4 regions of the Rummeliibacillus sp. NPDC094406 genome follow, and region 4 is predicted to be linked to each of the others. Evidence: riboswitches for the same ligand, from Rfam matches in the RefSeq annotation. Region 4 holds a riboswitch; each other region holds the start of a gene.
What was found. A riboswitch is a leader RNA that binds a small molecule or an ion and turns the genes downstream of it on or off. The one in region 4 is predicted to bind S-adenosylmethionine.
Positions count from the first base shown of each region.

Region 1 (4,768 bases), on a different contig from region 4:
AAATGTAAATCTCTGTTTTTTATCATCATGCCGAATCTTAAAAACTTTTGCAGTAAAAGGAGCTTCACTATTAAAATTCGTTTGAGTTAGAGTCATAATCTGCTCAAAAAATTCAATGACCCCAATATCTTTTAATGCTGAGCCTTCAGCACAGGGGAATACCTCTCCTTTTATAATTAACTGTTGAAATTTTTGAAGAAACTGTTGATTATTTATATCTTGTTCCATATATTTTTCGAATAGTTCTTCATCTCTTTCAGCAATAAATTCAAGTATTTGATCTGAAATCGAATGGTCCGCTAGTTGATTTGTAATAGAAATAATGTTCTGTGATAATTCCTGCTGCATTTCTTCAATTACTCCAGCAACATTCGCACCCTCACGATCAGTTTTATTGATAAAAATAAAAGTAGGAATATTATATTTTCTAAGAAGTTGCCAAACTGTTTCTGTATGGCCCTCGACACCATCCACTGCACTGACAACAACGATTGCGTAATCCAATATTTGAATCGCTCTTTCCATTTCAGGAGAAAAATCGACATGCCCTGGTGTATCGATAATTGTATATGTATCATCCCCGATTACGATACGACCTTGCTCAGCAAAAACGGTAATCCCTCGTTCTCGTTCTATTGCATGATTATCTAAAAATGCATCTTTGTGATCGACACGTCCACGTTCTTTTATACTATTTGTATGATAGAGCAATTGTTCAGAAAAAGTAGTTTTCCCTGCGTCAACATGTGCTAAAACACCAATTGTTTTAAACATAATGATTTCCTCATTTCTTACATCCATTACAACTATTATAGCAAATCATCATAGATACTTATGTAATTGGGCATGAAAAACCGCTGAAAGATATTGAATTCTACTCAGCGGTAAACTATTATTTTGTAGCAAATTGAACAGAATTCTTTGGATTTTTATCAAAAATTTAATTTAAAAACACGCTTGATGATTATCCAGATTTCCCTATAAAAAATGTATGATCAACCGATTTCCGCTACGGATTGCTCGCTTTCCTGCGGGCGTGCGCTGAGCCGCTTCCTTCGCTACGCTACGTGCAGGGTCTCAGCTACCACGCTTTTCCCGCGGGAGTCGAGCAATCCTCCGCTACAATCAATAAACAATGAAATTCAAGCACCTTGAAAGTTAGATTTCAGAAGAATATTCTTCCTACTTTATACTAATCTACACGCTTGATGTATAAACTCTTTTGATACAATGTTCAACTTTCTAAATTATGAATCCACATGGCTACTATAACTATTAATGAATTCATTATTCCCATTCATATGGTGTTTCTTGGTAAACATAGTAGTTTAACCAATTTGAAAATAATAGATGTGTATGTGAACGCCATATATTTAATGGTGTTTTTGTAGGATCATCATTCGGGAAGTAATGTTCTGGAACGGCAATATCTAAACCCTTTGCAACATCTCGTTCGTATTCTTCCTTCAATGTGTCTGCATCATATTCTAAATGTCCAGTCACCATTATTAATTTTTCATCGTTTGAAATGGCCATAAATAGCCCTGCTTCATCTGAAGCTGATAATACAGTTAAATCTGGATGTGCTTCAACTTCTTCAAGCGAAACGGAAGTGTTCCGTGAATGGGGTGCTGTAAATACATCATTAAAACCTCTTAACAATTTGATTGTTGAATCATTCACAGTATGTTGATAAATTCCCGAACATTTTTCTGGTAATGGAAACTTTCCAATTCCAAAGTGATGATAAAGCGCTGCTTGTGCCCCCCAACAGATATGCAATACGGAGGTAACATTTGATTTTGACCAATCCATTATCGCTTGAATCTCATCCCAAAAGTCGACGTCTTCAAATTCCATTAGTTCGATTGGTGCCCCGGTAATAATAAGACCATCAAATCTTCGATGTTTTACTTCTTCATAAGTTGTGTAGAATGTTTCTAAATGAGATTTGCTAACATTTTTTGATTCATGTGTTGCAGTGTTTAAAAACGTAACATTTGTTTGTAAAGGTGTGTTTCCTAGTAATCTAAGAAGCTGTAATTCTGTTTTCTCTTTTTGAGGCATTAAATTTAAGATTGCAATATTTAAAGGACGTATATTTTGGCTATTTGAACGATCCTCATCCATTACGAAGATTTTTTCTTTCTTTAAAAGTTCTGTGGCAGGTAGATCTTTTGGAATATTAATTGGCATTCGTGAACACTCCTTTTCATAATAAAATAAAAACCTCTTTTCTATGATAAGAAAAGAGGTTTAAAATCTGGGCTTCTTTTTCTTATCTTCCAAGACGAATGTCTTGTAGGACTTAGCACCTTTCTGCAATGCAGAGGTTGCTGAAGCTTCGTCGGGCCATTTCCCTCAGCTTCTCTTGATAAGAGTTATGTAATTAATGTAATCCTAACATGTTAACATTATTAATGCAAACTTTTCTGAAAATTAAATTTCAAAAATAAACGTTGATTTATAAAGGTTACCAAACACATTAATTTTATAGGTATTGAGATTTCACACACAATTTAAGTAATAAACCCAAATGTTAGACTTAAACATTTGGGTTTTCAAGTCAATTTTAATAACCTTTTTATTAATGTATTAATCTATATTAAATTTTTTAACGGCTTTTGAAAGATTTTCACTTAATTGAGTTAAGTTTTCAGCAGATACAGAAATCGATTCGATCGCATTTAGTTGTTCTGTTGAAGAGGCGCTTACTTCTTCACATGCTGCTGCTGTTTCTTCAGAAGTTGCTGCCATTAGTTGAATAATATCAACTACTTCATCTTTAAAATTCGTTACTTCCAATACATCTTTAGAAACTTCAGAGATTGATTCTTCAAGACGAAGAACTAGATTCGAAATATTACCAAAAGTTTCACTTGTGATTTCTACCACTTCATTTTGTGTATGGAAAGTTTTTTTGGTTGCTAACATTTGATCTGTTACTAGTTTTGATTCTAATTGTAATGCATTGACAGTTTCTCGAACCTCTTCAGTTGCCGTTGCTGATTGCTTTGCTAATTTTCGAACTTCTTCTGCTACGACAGCAAAGCCTTTTCCGTGTTCTCCTGCTCTTGCTGCTTCAATACTAGCATTAAGAGCCAATAAATTTGTTTGATTTGAAATATCCATTATTGTTTGCATAACACTATTTATTGAGTTGATTTTACTTTCCAAAGCTAAAATTACCTTTGCCATTTCTGACATACTATTTTCCGACTCAGCGAATGTGGATTGTAATTTATTTATTTGCTTTTGGCCGCCTTTATTTACTTGTTGCGCTTCTTCTGCGATAACCTTCATGCCAATAGATTTTTCGTGAATATCATTAATTTGGATGCTTAACGAATTTGCATGTTCGCCCGCAGTTTCTGCACGACCCGCAGAATTACTTGCACCTTCAGCAATTTCACCTATAGCAGCTGTAACTTCTTCACTTGAAGCATTGGTCTCCTCAGCTAAAGCGTTTAATCTGATCGAGTTATCATTCACTTCAAAAGATGAATCTTTTACAACTCGTATAATTGAACTCATATTTTCTGTCATTTTGTTGAAATCTTCAGACAGCTGACCTACTTCATCATTGCCTTTGTATCTTGAGCGAACGGTTAAATCACCGTTTGCAACTTGATCCATTAACTTTCTTAATACACCTATTGGTTTTGTAATTTTGGCAATAACTACTACTAGTGCAGCAAAAAGGATAGCTAATAGAATAATTGATACAATAACAAAGATATTTCGGATATCTGTAGCTGTTTTGTGAATTTGCCCTTCATCATAAACAGCCCCAATTTTCCACTTTAAGTTAGGTAAAGTATTGTAAATAGTTATGTACGATTTACCTTCTTCGTCATCATATACAACGCCTTTTTCTTTACTGCTATCAAATATTTTTTTGACATATGAATATTTAGACAAATCTTGACCAGATTTTGTCGGATGTACAATTGCTGTACCATTGTTACCGATAATCACTGGATAACCATTAAACCCAAGTTCCCTTTTAGAAATTTCTTTAGATAAGTTTGATAACAAAATATCAGTCCCTACTACACCAATAACTTCGCCATCTTTCACCACAGCTTTTGCAGCAGAAATCGTATATTCCTTTGTTGCTTGATCAATATAAGGAGCAGTCCAATATACTTGATCTGGATTATTGAAAGCATTTTTATACCAATCTCGTGATGTAGGATCAAAATCAGAACCTAAATCAACTTCGGGCATAATATCTAAATGTCGGTTTGATTGTGCATAGTATACAGAAGTTGTTGAGTTATAGATTGATAAGAAATCATTGAACTTTCCATTTAAGATTTTTTTCGATGACTTGCCTTTATAATTAAGAACTTCACTTGATTTAGAAAATTGAATAAGACCTTTTTCATAGTTACCAAGATAATTTTCAATTGATGAAGACATTTCAGTTACCAGTACTTGACTTTGGTCGATTAAACTAGCATCTGTTTTTTTATTTACTGTATATGTACTGACAATATTCAGTAAAAATAATCCTACAGCAACCAGAAAAATAACTGTACTTATAATTTTCCACTTAATTGTTTTACCCATTTTATTCTTTTCCCTTCTAAGCCCCATAGTAATAAATTATTAACATTAAACAGGTAATATAGACTCATGAATTTTTCCACCTCAATAGTATAACAAATTTCGACAAAATACTTCACAAATAATTTTATTTTTTAAGAAAATTCACACTAATACTTAATTTTTCCGGAATATGATACTTCTAAAATCGATATAT
Region 1 covers NZ_JBIWGZ010000001.1:233,712-238,479, reverse strand. The annotation lists gene ACIQ4I_RS01100 (GTP-binding protein) at 1-774, opposite strand, end outside; gene metA (homoserine O-acetyltransferase MetA) at 1,288-2,196, opposite strand; SAM riboswitch class I at 2,276-2,381, opposite strand; gene ACIQ4I_RS01090 (methyl-accepting chemotaxis protein) at 2,596-4,575, opposite strand.
Region 1: it holds a riboswitch for S-adenosylmethionine, as region 4 does, so the genes downstream of both, metA (homoserine O-acetyltransferase MetA) here and ACIQ4I_RS15555 (methionine ABC transporter ATP-binding protein) in region 4, are expected to answer to the same signal.

Region 2 (4,768 bases), on a different contig from region 4:
CAGATGTGACCAAAATCATGACATCCATTTCTTTGAAAGTTTATACTAGAACATGACAAAAACCTATTGTTCGTAATAACGAAGGAGATGAGCAACTTGAAAACAGTTGTTGTGATTGGTGGAGGTATTACAGGCCTTTGCACCATGCACTATTTACAAAAACAAAAAAATGGAAAAAATTTAGATATACAACTTGTACTAGTTGAAAAAAATGAATTTCTCGGTGGTAAAATCCACTCAGCATACGAAAGCGGATTTATCCTGGAAACAGGAGCTGATTCGATTGTGGCACGACATAAAAGTGTTATGCCACTCGTTCAAGAGTTAGGCCTAGAAGATGACCTAGTTTACAACGGTACAGGCATTTCTTATATATATACAAATAATACGTTGCATGCGATTCCAGTAGATAGCGTATTTGGTATTCCAACAAGTATTGAATCACTAAATAGCAGTACACTTGTATCATCGCAAGGAAAACAAGAAGCATTAAAAGATTTAGACTTACCAAATGACCACTTTACTAAAGAAAGTTCGATAGGTGATTTTCTTGAATATTTCTTAGGCAAAGAGATAGTTGAAAAACAAATTGCCCCTGTGCTATCAGGTGTTTATTCAGGTGATCTATACAAATTAACGATGGCGTCTACATTACCATATTTACTTGATTATAAAGAACAATATGGCAGTATTATTAAAGGTTTCGGAGCCAATCGAAAGCAATTCCAAAAATCAGCAGATAAAAAATTCATTTCTTTTAGAAATGGCTTATCGCAACTAATTGATCGTTTAGAAGAAACATTGACAGATGTAGAGATTATTAAAGGTGTAGCAACAACAAATGTAGCAAAGCAGGGCGATCAATTCATTTGCTCATTTGATAACCATGAAGATATTACAGCTGATTTTGTTGTGCTATCAACTCCTCATGCTGTGACGAGTAACATTTTAGAAGACGAAGCAGTCGAAGAAGAACTAAATACAATTCATAACGCATCTATTATTACCATCTATGTAGGATTTAATATACCTGATGAAAACTTACCAGCAGATGGCACAGGCTATATTGTTTCTGAAAATAGTGATGTGAAATGTAATGCTTGCACATGGACGAGTCGGAAATGGAAACATACATCTAAATCAGGTAATTTACTGGTGCGCATGTTCTATAAGAATGCAAATCCATTGTTTAATGAGTTACAGAAACTAAGCGAAGAAGAGTTAACAGCAATCGCATTAGATGATATAAAAAAATCATTGAATGTAGATGGGGAACCAGCTACTGTTAATATAACCAAATGGAATGACTTGATGCCGGTCTATGGCATGGGACATGCTGATATAGTAAAATCTCTAAATCAACAACTAGAGGAAAAGTATCCAAATCTTATTTTAGCAGGTTGCTCATACTATGGCGTTGGTATTGGTAACTGTATTCAAAATGGTCAAGATACAGCAGAGAAAATTATAAAGCAACTAAAATAGTGCTGAATTATTAATACTTGCGCAATCTGAATCAATTTCATAATGAAAAATCTAATTAACCAAGAGGGGGAATCTGCTTCTCTTGGTTTTAAATTTGTAAAAACAGTTGTAGCTATGTAATATGAGAAGACAAGAGAATATGAAAGAGGTTAATAAGATGATGAGAAAATTAAGTCTAGTACTAGGTATTTTATTTCTATTTGCTGGACTCGTATTAATTTTTCAAAAACCAATAATGGGCTATCTTGTTGCCAATATGTCTGATGAAACCATTCAAAAGTCTAGTATTGAAAAAGCCAAAGTAGCCACTGATACAACTTTCGATTTTAATGAAGTGAAGAATATTAGTTTACAAGATGTGATCAATGCACAAACCAAAAAGAAAGATGTCCATGCAATTGGTGCAATAAGTGTACCAGATATTACTATGCAACTTCCGATTGTCTATGGTATTTCAAATGTAAACTTAACAATCGGTGCAGGAACGATGAAAGCAGATCAAACGATGGGGCAGGGTAACTACGCTTTAGCAGGACATAATATGAACAACGATAAAACACTGTTCAGCCCATTAACAAGAGCAAAAAAAGGTATGAAGATATATATAACGGATTTCAAAAATATATATGAATATAAAATTTCAGATATGTTTATCGTTAAGCCAACACAAGTTGAAGTAATTCAAGACCAAGCAGATGAAAAGCTAATTACACTTGTAACTTGCAACTATAATGGTGAGAAACGCATGATTGTTCGTGGAATGTTCATTAAAAAACTCCCCTATTCAGACAACAAAAACTATTTTAAGATAAGTAAATAATTTTAGAACTCATTTTAATAATAGCCTATGTTAAGTTGAATTACTCTGTTGATAAACGTGAAAGCGGCCTCGCTTTCCCGCAGGAGCCTATGCCATGGTACTTCAAAAAAGATAAATAGAGCCTAATAATAAAAAAACGAAATTCATATGAATTTCGTTTTTTGTTTTGATTATAAGATTTTATTGAAAAAGTTTTCAAACTATTTTCTTATATTGGCTTGACGCAAACTCTGTAAAGGAGTATGATTCTTTTAATTATTCTAACAATTTAATAGTGATTCTTATCAAGAGAAGCCGAGGGACTGGCCCGATGACGCTTCAGCAACCAGCCGAATGGTCAGGTGCTAATTCCAGAGGAGTAATCCTGTAGATAAGAAGGAACATATATCATGAAACGAAACCCTTCTTATTTTTTTTGTAAGAAGGGTTTTTTATTTGACTATGTTATAGGCTATTGTTGGTTTTTTTAATGCATCTTACATGAGCGAAAGGCGGCGATTCCAGCGGAAAGCGTCTGCCTGTAGCAAAACGGATGGAATACCAACAGTATTATTAAATAGCATTTATTTTTAACCGAATCGGGCTACTTAGAAATAGAAAGGATGGACTGTATGGGATTTTTAGAAAAACTTCAATCGCAAGTATTAACAGCTGATGGTGCAATGGGGACATTATTATATTCGTATGGAATTGATTATTGCTATGAGGAGTTAAATGTCAAAAAGCCTGAAGTTATCGAAAATATACATCAACAATACATTGATGCTGGAGCAGATATTATTCAAACAAATACTTATACTGCGAATGCCATCAAGCTTGAGCGGTATGGTTTAGAAAATTCGGCAAAGGTATTAAACGAAAGTGCCATTCAAATTGCTAAAAAAGTTGCTTCAAAAGAGGGACAGTTTGTACTAGGAACTATTGGAGGCATTCGCGGAGTACGTAAAAGTGATGCGACATTAGAAGAAATCATTCAGTCATTGGATGAGCAGGCAGGATACTTGCTCGCTGGTGATCCAGACGGTCTGTTGCTAGAGACCTATTATGACTTTGAAGAATTAACTGCAGCTGTGAAGCATTTACGTAAAATAACGGATATACCGATTATTTCTCAAGTATCTATGCATGAACCAGGTATTTTACAAAATGGCTTGCTATTAAATGATGCCCTTCATCAATTAGAAATGATTGGTGCAGATATCGTTGGCGTCAATTGCCGGCTAGGTCCTCACCACACAATCCAAGCTTTTGAAGATGTTGAACTCCCAACAAAGGCATTCCTTTCTGCATACCCAAACGCTAGTTTACTAGATGTTGAGGATGGGAAAATTTTTTATGAATCAGAAGCAGACTACTTTGGCCGTTCAGCGGTCCTATTGCGAGATCAAGGAGTTCGATTAATCGGTGGTTGTTGTGGTACGACACCAAAGCACATTGAAGCTGTGAAAAAACGCTTAGCGGATTTACCACCAATTCAGCAAAAAGTGGTCAAACATAAAGAAGTTATCAAGATTAAAGAGGCAGCAAAAAACAGCTATGAACCCCTTCATGAAAAGGCAAAAAAAGAGCGCTCTATTATTGTAGAGCTAGATACTCCAAGACATCTAGAGGTTGAGAAATTTATAGAGGGCTCAAAAGTTCTATATGAAGCCGGCGTTGATGCAGTTACAATGGCGGATAACTCACTTGCTTCTCCACGTATAAGTAATATGGCAATGGGGGCCATTTTAAAGTTAGATCATCATGTTCGACCACTTGCTCACATTACTTGCCGTGATCGGAATTTAATTGGCTTACAATCGCATTTGATGGGCTTAAGCGCGCTGGGTATCCACGATATTTTAGCTGTCACGGGTGATCCAACAAAAGTAGGGGATTTTCCAGGTGCAACAAGTGTCTATGATGTTTCAAGCTTGGAACTTTTGGAACTCATCAAAAAGTTAAATGAAGGTATATCCTTTTCAGGAAAACCACTACGAAAAAAAGCGAATTTCTCTGTCGCAGCAGCTTTCAATCCAAATGTTCGAGTAGTAGAACGTGCTGTAGGTCGTTTAGAGAAAAAAATAGAAGCTGGAGCAGACTACTTTATCACACAGCCAGTTTATAGTAAGGAAAAAATTATTGAAGTTTATGAAGCAACGAAACATTTAGATACACCTATTTTCATCGGCATTATGCCACTAACTAGCTTAAGAAATTCTGAATTTTTGCACCATGAAGTACCGGGTATCAAGCTTTCAGAAGATGTATTAAAACGTATGCGAGCGACAGGCGAAGATAAAGAGGCAGCAAAAGCAGAAGGTCTAACTATTGCGAAAGAGTTAATCGATACAGCTGCTGAATTGTTCAATGGCATTTACTTAATCACGCCATTTATGCGTTATGATATGTCGATTGAATTGATCGAGTATATTCGTGAACTAGACCACAAGAGAGAGGAAGAAACCAACTATGCCAAAGCAT
Region 2 covers NZ_JBIWGZ010000011.1:32,486-37,253, reverse strand. The annotation lists gene ACIQ4I_RS19885 (protoporphyrinogen oxidase) at 97-1,485, shown strand; gene ACIQ4I_RS19880 (class A sortase) at 1,643-2,305, shown strand; SAM riboswitch class I at 2,584-2,682, shown strand; gene ACIQ4I_RS19875 (bifunctional homocysteine S-methyltransferase/methylenetetrahydrofolate reductase) at 2,917-4,768, shown strand, end outside; gene metH (methionine synthase) at 4,757-4,768, shown strand, end outside.
Region 2: it holds a riboswitch for S-adenosylmethionine, as region 4 does, so the genes downstream of both, ACIQ4I_RS19875 (bifunctional homocysteine S-methyltransferase/methylenetetrahydrofolate reductase) here and ACIQ4I_RS15555 (methionine ABC transporter ATP-binding protein) in region 4, are expected to answer to the same signal.

Region 3 (4,768 bases), on a different contig from region 4:
GAGGTATTCAAAAATACTTACTCACCCATAGTTTTCAGGAGATGGAGGCAAAACTGAAGTAGAGATATTTCAATATTTGTGTATACAAAAAGGGCCACTCCAGTTTGAGGTGGTCCTTTATATTTGTAGAAAAAAGCTTGTTGCTAATACTTTTATAATAACTAAATTGTATTCCCCTGAAATTTATTTATTTTTCATCCAGTCAGGCTTGCCGAATCCTTTGAAGTCTGAGTCGATTGTTTTTTCAAATTCAGCAGATTTTACTACTTCGATTATATCTTTAGACAATTGAGATTTTTCATCTGCTTCACGTACTGCTACGACATTACGGAATTGATCTGGCATGTTTTCAAGGAATACAGCATCTTGTAAATTCATACCTGCTGCTAATGCGAAGTTACCTGGTACCCCGACAAGATCTGCACTTTCAACAGCACGTGGCAAACCAGCTGCTTCAATTTCTTGGAATTTTAAGTTTTTAGGGTTTTCTCTAATGTCTTTTGTTGAAGCTTTTAATTGATCGATTTTATCGTTAATTTTAATTAGCCCTTGCTCTTGTAAAGACTTCAATGTACGCGCTTCATTTGATGGGTCATTTGCGATTGCTACTGTTGAACCATTTTTGATATCATCTACTGTTTTGTATTTTTTAGAGAAGAAGCCCATTGGTGCAGTTGGTACGATGATTAATGGTTTTAATTTTGTACCGTTTTCTTTGTTGAAGTTTTCTAGATACACTGAGTGTTGAAATAAGTTTGCATCAATAGCACCTGAATCTAACGCTTTGTTTGGTTGAATATAGTCACTAAATTCTACTACTTCAACTTTATAACCTTTTTTCTCAAGTCCAGGAACGATTGCTTTTTTCAACATATCACTGTATGGACCCGCTGTTGCACCAATTTTAATATTTTTTGTTTCTGTAGCCTTATCTGTGTCCTTTTTTGCTTTATCTCCACCACCACATGCAGCTAAAGTTGTTGCTAATACTAAAGTTAATAATCCGAGTAAAATTTTCTTCATTGTAAAACCTCCTATTTATCTTTTATCTACTGCTTTTGCTATTGCATCGCCCGCTAATTGAATGATTTGGACGATCACAATTAAAATAACGACTGTTGCAATCATGATCGTGTTGTCATATCGGTAATAACCAAAACGGATTGCTAAGTCACCGATACCACCTCCGCCGATAATTCCAGCCATCGCTGAGTATGCTACTAAACTAATAATCGTCATTGTAATTCCTTGAATGACTCCTGATTTTGCTTCAGGAAGTAATACGTCTTTAATAATCATCCAGCGTGTTGCTCCAACAGCAATGGACGCTTCGATGACGCCTTTATCAATTTCACGAAGAGATGTTTCAACAAGTCTCGCGAAAAATGGTATCGCTGCAACAGATAGAGAAACACTTGCTGCGATTGGACCAATCGTATCGCCAACAATTATCTTTGTAAGTGGGAATAGTGCTACTAAAAGGATGATGTATGGAATCGAACGAATGAGGTTGACGATAAAACCAACAACTATATTAACGAACCGATTACCCAGTAACCCTGGCTTGCTGGTAGAAAATAATCCTTTACTTGTAATGAATAATAATAATCCGAGTGGCAAACCAATGATTAATGCAATCGCTAAAGAAATTCCCACCATTTGAAGTGTTTGACCAAACGCTTTCCAAATATCTGGTAACATTTCAGCAAAATGACTTGGATCAAATAACATAGTCTAACACCTCCACTGTTACTCCTCGACTTTCCATATAGGAAATCGAACGGTTTATATCTTCTACTCGTCCGTTCAGCTCCATGAGGAAAATGCCAAGCGGTCTTTCTTGAATATATTCGATTGTGCCATGAAGGAAGTTCCCTTGTACCTCGAATTGCTGAAGCATATCTGAAATAACGCCCTCACCTGCTACATCACCCTTGAACAAGATCTTTACAACCTGCCCTTTGACGTTTTGTATAATCACCTGTGGAATGTCAAATGATACAACACTGCTAATGAATTCTTGTGTTAATGGCTTTTCTGGATTTGCGAAGATGTCATAAACAGAGCCTTCTTCAATCACTTTACCGTCCTGCATAATGGCCATACGATCACAAATTTCTTTCACAACATCCATTTCATGCGTTATAAGAATAATCGTAATGCCCAGCTCACGATTAATTTTCTTCAATAATCGTAAAATGGATGTTGTTGTCGTTGGATCAAGTGCTGATGTGGCCTCATCACAAAGTAATACTGAAGGGTTATTTGCTAGCGCTCTTGCGATACCTACACGTTGCTTTTGCCCTCCACTTAGCTGCGCTGGAAATACATCTTTTTTATCTGCCAACCCCACCATATTAAGTAATTCTTCAACTCGTTTATTTCGTTCTTCCTTCGGTGTTTTCGCAGCTTTCAATGCAAATTCAATATTTTCTCCAACTGTTTTTTGGCTAATTAAATAAAAATGCTGGAAGATCATACCGATTTTCAAACGTGCTTGGCGAAGCTGTTCGCCTTTTAACTTTGTTAAATCTTGTCCATCAATTAATATCCGACCATCCGTTGGTTGTTCCAATAAATTAATACAGCGTAATAAGGAACTTTTTCCTGCCCCAGAGTAACCAACAATACCAAATATCTCTCCATCTCCAATTGTCAAAGAAACATGATCTACACCGGTTACCGTTTTCCTTTTTACTTTGTAAACTTTCGATACATTTTGTATTTCCAGCATATACATCCCTCTATTCCTCGTTAAATTACTATTGCAAAAAAATTCAATTATTCCTATCGACAAACTATGTATTTTTACTAAAAAAGATACATCTCTCAACTGAAAGATGTATCTTATAATCGACGTTCATTTATCTTTCAGAATTAAATTCTGTAGGAATTAGCACCTTCCCTAACGGGGGTTGCTGGACTTCACAGGGCCTATCCCTCAGTCGCTCTTGATAAATTCCATTTATTAAGTTGTAAGTTTATGATAATCATATTATTTCCTTTTACGTCATTTGTCAATGAATTTTTAGAAAAAATCAACTATTTTAAAATATCTTTATTTTTCATTTTATGCAAGAACCTTTATATGGAGAATGACTTCTACATCAATCCAATTATTTGTACGTTGTGTGGTGTCGTATAAACAAAGCTTTTTTTCTTCGCCTTTGAGTTCCGTAATGACACCTCTATTTTGAGTACTTGCTCGCTGATGCCAAACTTCTAGTAATACTTCTTTCTTGCCGTAATAAGCTTGCATTAGTTCTTCTTCTAATGCTTGCAATGTCCATTCATCAAATGCAGGTTTTGCAATCTGCTGTGTCTCCTGTTGCCAAATTCTTAGCCTTTGCACATGTTCTGGTAGCATCATCGCAGTCCACTTTATATTCCCTCGATCACGTATCAAGCTGATATCTCCTTTACAAATTCATTTGGTCTGCATAATTTTATGCTAAGGCTTTGTTTAACAATACTGTTGATATTTCATCAGTTTTGCTTTCATCGTGGACGCTTTCCGTTCTAGTAAGATTCATTAAATAATCAACAATATCCTATAACAGAGCCTATGCTAAAGATCTTTCCCCTGTTTTCAGTTATCCACAGCTGAGTTATCCACACTAACTTCCCTTTTTGCATATTACATTCACTTAGATGCATAATCCGTTTGTTTTCCAGATGCATAAATATACAGTTTCTATTTTTTATGTCCGCCGAGTAATTTGGAGCGCTTAATCGCCGTGCCTGCGTCTGTATAAGATACAGCCCGTAATACTGCTGAAGAACCATAGTTAGTGCGAAGCTGGTCCATCGTGGCACCAAGTTTACGACGCCTCCAACGAGTTGCATCAAAAAAGCTGAGCTGCATGGAATTTTCTGATTCTAGTTTTGTAATACTGATACTAATTTGCCGTACAGGACGTTCATTGTATTGTTCATTTAATATTTGTTGGCAAACACGATAAATGACCATTGTATCGTTGGTTGCTTCATCAATTGTGCGCGAACGTTGGAAACCTCCTCCAAAGGCATTTTTGCTATAAGAAATTCCCAGTGTAATGGTACGTCCTACTTTATAAGCTTCCCGTGCTCTTCTTGCCACATCCTCACACATTTCAAGAAGAACCGCTAACACTTCCTTTTTGGTGTTGTAATCTCGCATCAATATTTGACTTTTTCCATAACTAATTTGACCTTCTATCAGTGGTGCTTCACCTACTTTTGATAAATCGACGCCCCGAGCATGATAGTATAGCTGATTGCCCATAATACCGAAATGCTTTTCGAGTGTTGCTAAATCAGCATGAGCTAAATCACCAACAGAGAAAATCCCCATATTATTAAGCGTTCGTTCTGTTCGATGTCCAATTCCCCACATCTTCGATAAAGGTGTAACTGGCCACAGTTTTTTTTCCACGTCTTCATAATCCCATTTGGCAAAGCCTGTTTTTTTCGCATCTAAATCGAGTGCAAGTTTTGCTAACAGCATATTCGGTCCCATGCCAACTGTACTTGTAATTTCAAATTGTCGATAAAGTTCATCTTGAATTTGGTGTGCTGTTTCTACTGGATCTCCCCACAGTTTTTCGGTACCAGTAAGGTCGACAAAACTTTCGTCAATGCTATATACATGAATAGCTTCCTTCGGTACATAACTATTCAATAGCTTGGTAATTTCAACCGACATACGAACAAAATATTCCATCTTCGGTTCAAATAAATGAATATCTGGATGCTTCGGTATTTCATATAGTCGTGTTCCTGTTTTCAC
Region 3 covers NZ_JBIWGZ010000005.1:172,371-177,138, forward strand. The annotation lists gene ACIQ4I_RS14620 (hypothetical protein) at 1-62, shown strand, start outside; gene ACIQ4I_RS14625 (MetQ/NlpA family ABC transporter substrate-binding protein) at 184-1,023, opposite strand; gene ACIQ4I_RS14630 (methionine ABC transporter permease) at 1,039-1,731, opposite strand; gene ACIQ4I_RS14635 (methionine ABC transporter ATP-binding protein) at 1,721-2,734, opposite strand; SAM riboswitch class I at 2,862-2,961, opposite strand; gene ACIQ4I_RS14640 (YolD-like family protein) at 3,071-3,406, opposite strand; gene ACIQ4I_RS14645 (Y-family DNA polymerase) at 3,695-4,768, opposite strand, start outside.
Region 3: it holds a riboswitch for S-adenosylmethionine, as region 4 does, so the genes downstream of both, ACIQ4I_RS14635 (methionine ABC transporter ATP-binding protein) here and ACIQ4I_RS15555 (methionine ABC transporter ATP-binding protein) in region 4, are expected to answer to the same signal.

Region 4 (4,768 bases):
GCTACCACTTCTACAACAAGCACAAAGCTTACAATCGGAATTGTTATCGATGATGCCAGAAGAAATTAGTGATGAACCATTAGCACAAGAAAAATATTTAGTGAAAATGGCAAAGAAAATTGCATTACTTGCAGCTGGAACTGCTGTACAACGATTTGGCCCAAAATTAGAAGTAGAACAAGAAATATTAGTCAATATTGCTAATATTGCAAATCAATTATTCGCGATGGAGTCAGTAGTTCTACGTACAGAAAAAGCAATTGCTCGTGATGGTTTCGATAAATCGGCACAAAAAGTCCTTTATACAGAAATCTTCGTACAAGAAGCATTTGCGGAAATTGAAAAAGAAGCGAAAGAAACAATTATTGGTTCGGTAGAAGGCGACGATGCACGTATGTTGTTATCTGCATTACGCAAACTTACACGCTTCACTCCATATAACTTGATTGCGAAAAAGCGTCAAGCATCTGTAAAACTTATTGCTTCAGAAAAATATACTGTCTAATGAATAAAATTTGAATAAAAAAGAGATATCCGGTCATTATAAATAGTGATCGGATTTCTTGCGTGTAAACGGAAGACTCTCTACAATTGAGTGAGAAAGAAATCCAGTTTAAAAGGAGCTTTTAGATGACGATTAAAATAATTCAATATCCAAAATGCACGACTTGTAGAAAAGCACAAGCTTGGCTAAAAGAAAATGACGTTGAATTCACTCTACAGCATATTGTAGAAGAAACCCCAACAAAAGAAGAACTGGCAAACTATTGGAAAATGAGTGGTTTACCATTAAAAAAATTCTTTAATACATCAGGGATGAAGTACCGTGAACTGCAATTAAAAGATCGCCTAAATGAAATGTCTGATGATGAACAGTTAGATTTACTTGCTTCAGATGGCATGTTAATAAAAAGACCGATTGTCACAGATGGTCAAAAAATAACATTGGGATTTAAAGAAAATGAATTTGAAAATACGTGGAAATAAGAGAATTGAATGACTTGTTTTTATATTAAGAATATGTCAAAATTGAAGTGTATATTAATACATATTTGGAGGGTTAATTGATGAGCATACCAGCAGAATTACGTTACTCAGAAGAACACGAATGGGTTAAAACAGAAGATGGCAAAGTACGCATTGGTATTACAGAATTTGCACAATCTGAACTTGGTGATATCGTATTCGTTGAACTACCTCAAGTAGGAGACGAATTAGTAGCAGATGAGCCATTTGGTAGTGTTGAATCTGTAAAAACAGTTTCAGAACTTTATGCACCAATTTCAGGTAAAGTTGTGGAAATCAACGAAGAATTAGAAGACAGCCCAGAATTCGTTAACGAATCTCCATATGAGAAAGCTTGGATGGTCGTTCTTGAACCTACTGATGCTTCTCAAATCGAAAAATTACTTACAGCTGAAAAATACGCAGAACTAATCGAAGAATAACGATACTAGTAAAAGCGCCACACTTTTGTGTTGGCGTTTTTATGTATATATGCCTTGATTTGGATAAAGTGAAACTTCCATCAGTGGGGGTATTACTGCCCGTTAATTCGGGATTAACTGTAAGGAGGAATCGGCATGTCTGACAAAGTGCTCATTGTTGAAGGCAGGCAAGATAAATTGCAAATCCAACCCCTATTAGCAGAAAATATTCCAATCCTTTGTACGAATGGGACAATTAGTGCGAGTAAATTAGAAGAGCTGATTTACCCCTACGAAGAATATGATTTATATGCATTTTTTGACGAAGATTATTCGGGTGACTGTTTACGTGCTTTAATGAAAAAAGAATATCCAGAAGCGTGTCATTTACGTACGCTTTCTTTATATAAGCAAGTAGAGGCCACGCCTAGAAAATATTTGGCTAGAATATTATTAGCTGCAGATTTCAAGATTCATCCAGTGTATCTTATAGAATAGGAATGACAATTTATGCAAGAATGGACAATAGAACAATGGGAGAATATGAAGGAAAGTGAGCAATTATGCGCATTTTATTTATACACCCCAATGTGTGGTACATGTATGGTCGCCTCCAAAATGATGGAAGTGGTGGATCAGACATTACCGGATATTCCAATGGGAAAAGCTAACTTAAATTATGTTGAACAAATAGCATATGATTACAAAATTGAAAGCGTCCCATGTTTACTGATTGCTGAAGACGGAAAAATTCGAGATAAGATTTATGCATTTCAATCCGTTTCTTATTTATTCGAAAAATTTCATAAAAAGGATTGACGATACTCACATAGAGTGGTAAAGTATCAAACATAAATTAAATAAATATTTAAGTCGCTCTTATTTAGAGAGGTGGAGGGAAGTGCCCTATGAAGCCCGGCAACCGTCACAGTGTGTGACACGGTGCCAATTCACGCAAAGTTTAACTTTGGAAGATGAGAGAACGGTTTTCGTATATTGTACGGTAGACCCTTCTGCGAATCTTGCAGAAGGGTCTTTTGTTCGTTGCAGGCAATTATGGTTGATTAGTAGTGGTGTGAAAATAGGCTCTACCCAATTTGTTGGGGTGTTCTCACAATTTAGCAAAATGCATGAATTTTAATAATAAAATTTTTTTATGCAAATTTGTTGAAGTGGAATCAGTGAAGACTCCTGCGGGAAAGCGAGCCAGGGAGACCCCACAGCGAGATTGTCTCTGCGACGAAGCTAGCGAAGCGATGCAGGAGCACAAGCGAGGAGGCTCGCCGGTTCGCCCACGGAAAGCGAAGCTGATTCCACTTCATGTTATAGCATATTTGTACTATAAAAAGTTGACATAGAATTTAATATAGAAGGTGGTTTTGACAATGATTCAACTAGAAAATGTAGTAAAGAAATACAAGACCGCTAATGGATCTCTAACTGCAGTTAATGATGTTAATTTATCAATAAATGATGGCGAGATTTTTGGCATTATCGGTTATAGTGGCGCAGGTAAAAGTACTATGATCCGTTTACTAAATGGTTTAGAAAAACCTTCATCAGGTACGGTTACAGTAAATGGACAGAATATTTCAGCGATTAAGGGAAAAAGCTTAAGAAATGCTCGTCATAAGATCAGTATGATATTCCAACACTTCAACTTATTATGGTCGAGAACGGTTGAGGAGAATATCGCTTTTCCACTAGAAATTGCAGGTATTAGTAAAGCAGAAAGAGAAAAGCGAGTGCTTGAATTAATAGAGTTAGTTGGTTTGAGAGGACGAGAAAAAGCGTATCCTTCACAACTTTCAGGCGGTCAAAAACAACGAGTAGGGATTGCTCGTGCATTAGCGAATAACCCAGAAGTGTTACTTTGTGATGAAGCGACTTCAGCGCTTGATCCCGAAACAACGGATGCCATTTTAGATTTACTTGTTAGTATCAATGAAAAACTTGGACTAACAATCGTTTTAATTACCCATGAAATGCATGTAATTCGCAAAATTTGTCACCGCGTTGCAGTGATGGAATCTGGGAAAATAGTAGAACAAGGTAATGTTTTAGAAGTTTTCCAATCTCCTAAAGCAGATGTTACGAAGAAATTCGTTTCTCAAGTGACAGAAACAGCGGGTCATAAGGAGTCGATTTCTCAGATGATTGACAATTATCCAAATGATCAACTAATTAAATTATTCTTTGTCGGTTCAAAAACAGAACAACCTGTCATTTCGCATCTCATTCGACAGTTTGGTGTAGATATTAATATCGTTCACGGGAATATCTCCCCTACAAAAAGCGGTCCATACGGTACATTAATTGTTCGAATTAAAGGAAGCGATGAAAATGTTGCAAAGGCTGTGCAATTTTTAGATGAGCAAGGTATTAAAACGGAGGTGATCAAGAATGCTTAATGATCTCTTTCCGAATGTAGATTGGGAACTAATGTGGGAAGCAACCAGAGAAACAATCTATATGACAACTGTTTCAACAGCTCTTACATTTATCATTGGATTATTACTAGGAATCTTGTTATTCCTTACAAGTCCAACACAACTTTGGGCCAATAAACTTGTTAACTTATTAACAGGCTCCGTTGTGAATATTTTCCGATCAATTCCATTTATCATTTTAGTTATTCTTTTAATTCCATTTACAGAATTTTTGTTAGGTTCTATTCGTGGGGCAAACGCAGCATTGCCAGCATTAATAATCGGTGCTGCTCCATTCTATGCTCGAATGGTTCTGATTGCTTTACGCGAAATTGATAAAGGTGTTATTGAAGCGGCACGTTCTATGGGTGCTAAAACTTGGACAATCATTTGGAAGGTTTTAATTCCAGAGTCATTACCAGCGTTAATTTCAGGTATTACCGTAACAGCTGTAGCATTAGTCGGTTACACGGCTATGGCGGGTGTAATTGGTGCAGGTGGTTTAGGGAATTTAGCGTTCATGGATGGCTTCCAACGAAGTCGTAACGATGTAACATTTGTCGCAACAGTATTAGTGTTAGTTATTGTATTTATCATTCAATTTATCGGAGACTTCATATCAGCGAAAACCGATAAACGATAATTTGGTGTATACGTTTTAACGTTCACATAAAGAAAAGAAAAGGGGCAAAAGACATGAAGAAACTTGTAGCAGGAATTCTAACAGCATCACTAGCATTTAGCTTAGCAGCTTGCGGAACTGGTGATAAATCAACTTCAAATGGTGATTCAAAAGAAACAAAATTAGTAGTAGGTGCTTCTAATGTACCGCACGCAGAAATCTTAGAAAAAGCAAAACCAATTCTAGAAAAAGAAGGCGTCGATTTAGAAATCGAAAAATACCAAGATTAT
Region 4 covers NZ_JBIWGZ010000006.1:64,920-69,687, reverse strand. The annotation lists gene ACIQ4I_RS15580 (acyl-CoA dehydrogenase family protein) at 1-505, shown strand, start outside; gene ACIQ4I_RS15575 (arsenate reductase family protein) at 631-987, shown strand; gene gcvH (glycine cleavage system protein GcvH) at 1,068-1,448, shown strand; gene ACIQ4I_RS15565 (toprim domain-containing protein) at 1,584-1,925, shown strand; gene ACIQ4I_RS15560 (thioredoxin family protein) at 1,938-2,246, shown strand; SAM riboswitch class I at 2,304-2,408, shown strand; gene ACIQ4I_RS15555 (methionine ABC transporter ATP-binding protein) at 2,813-3,838, shown strand; gene ACIQ4I_RS15550 (methionine ABC transporter permease) at 3,831-4,499, shown strand; gene ACIQ4I_RS15545 (MetQ/NlpA family ABC transporter substrate-binding protein) at 4,553-4,768, shown strand, end outside.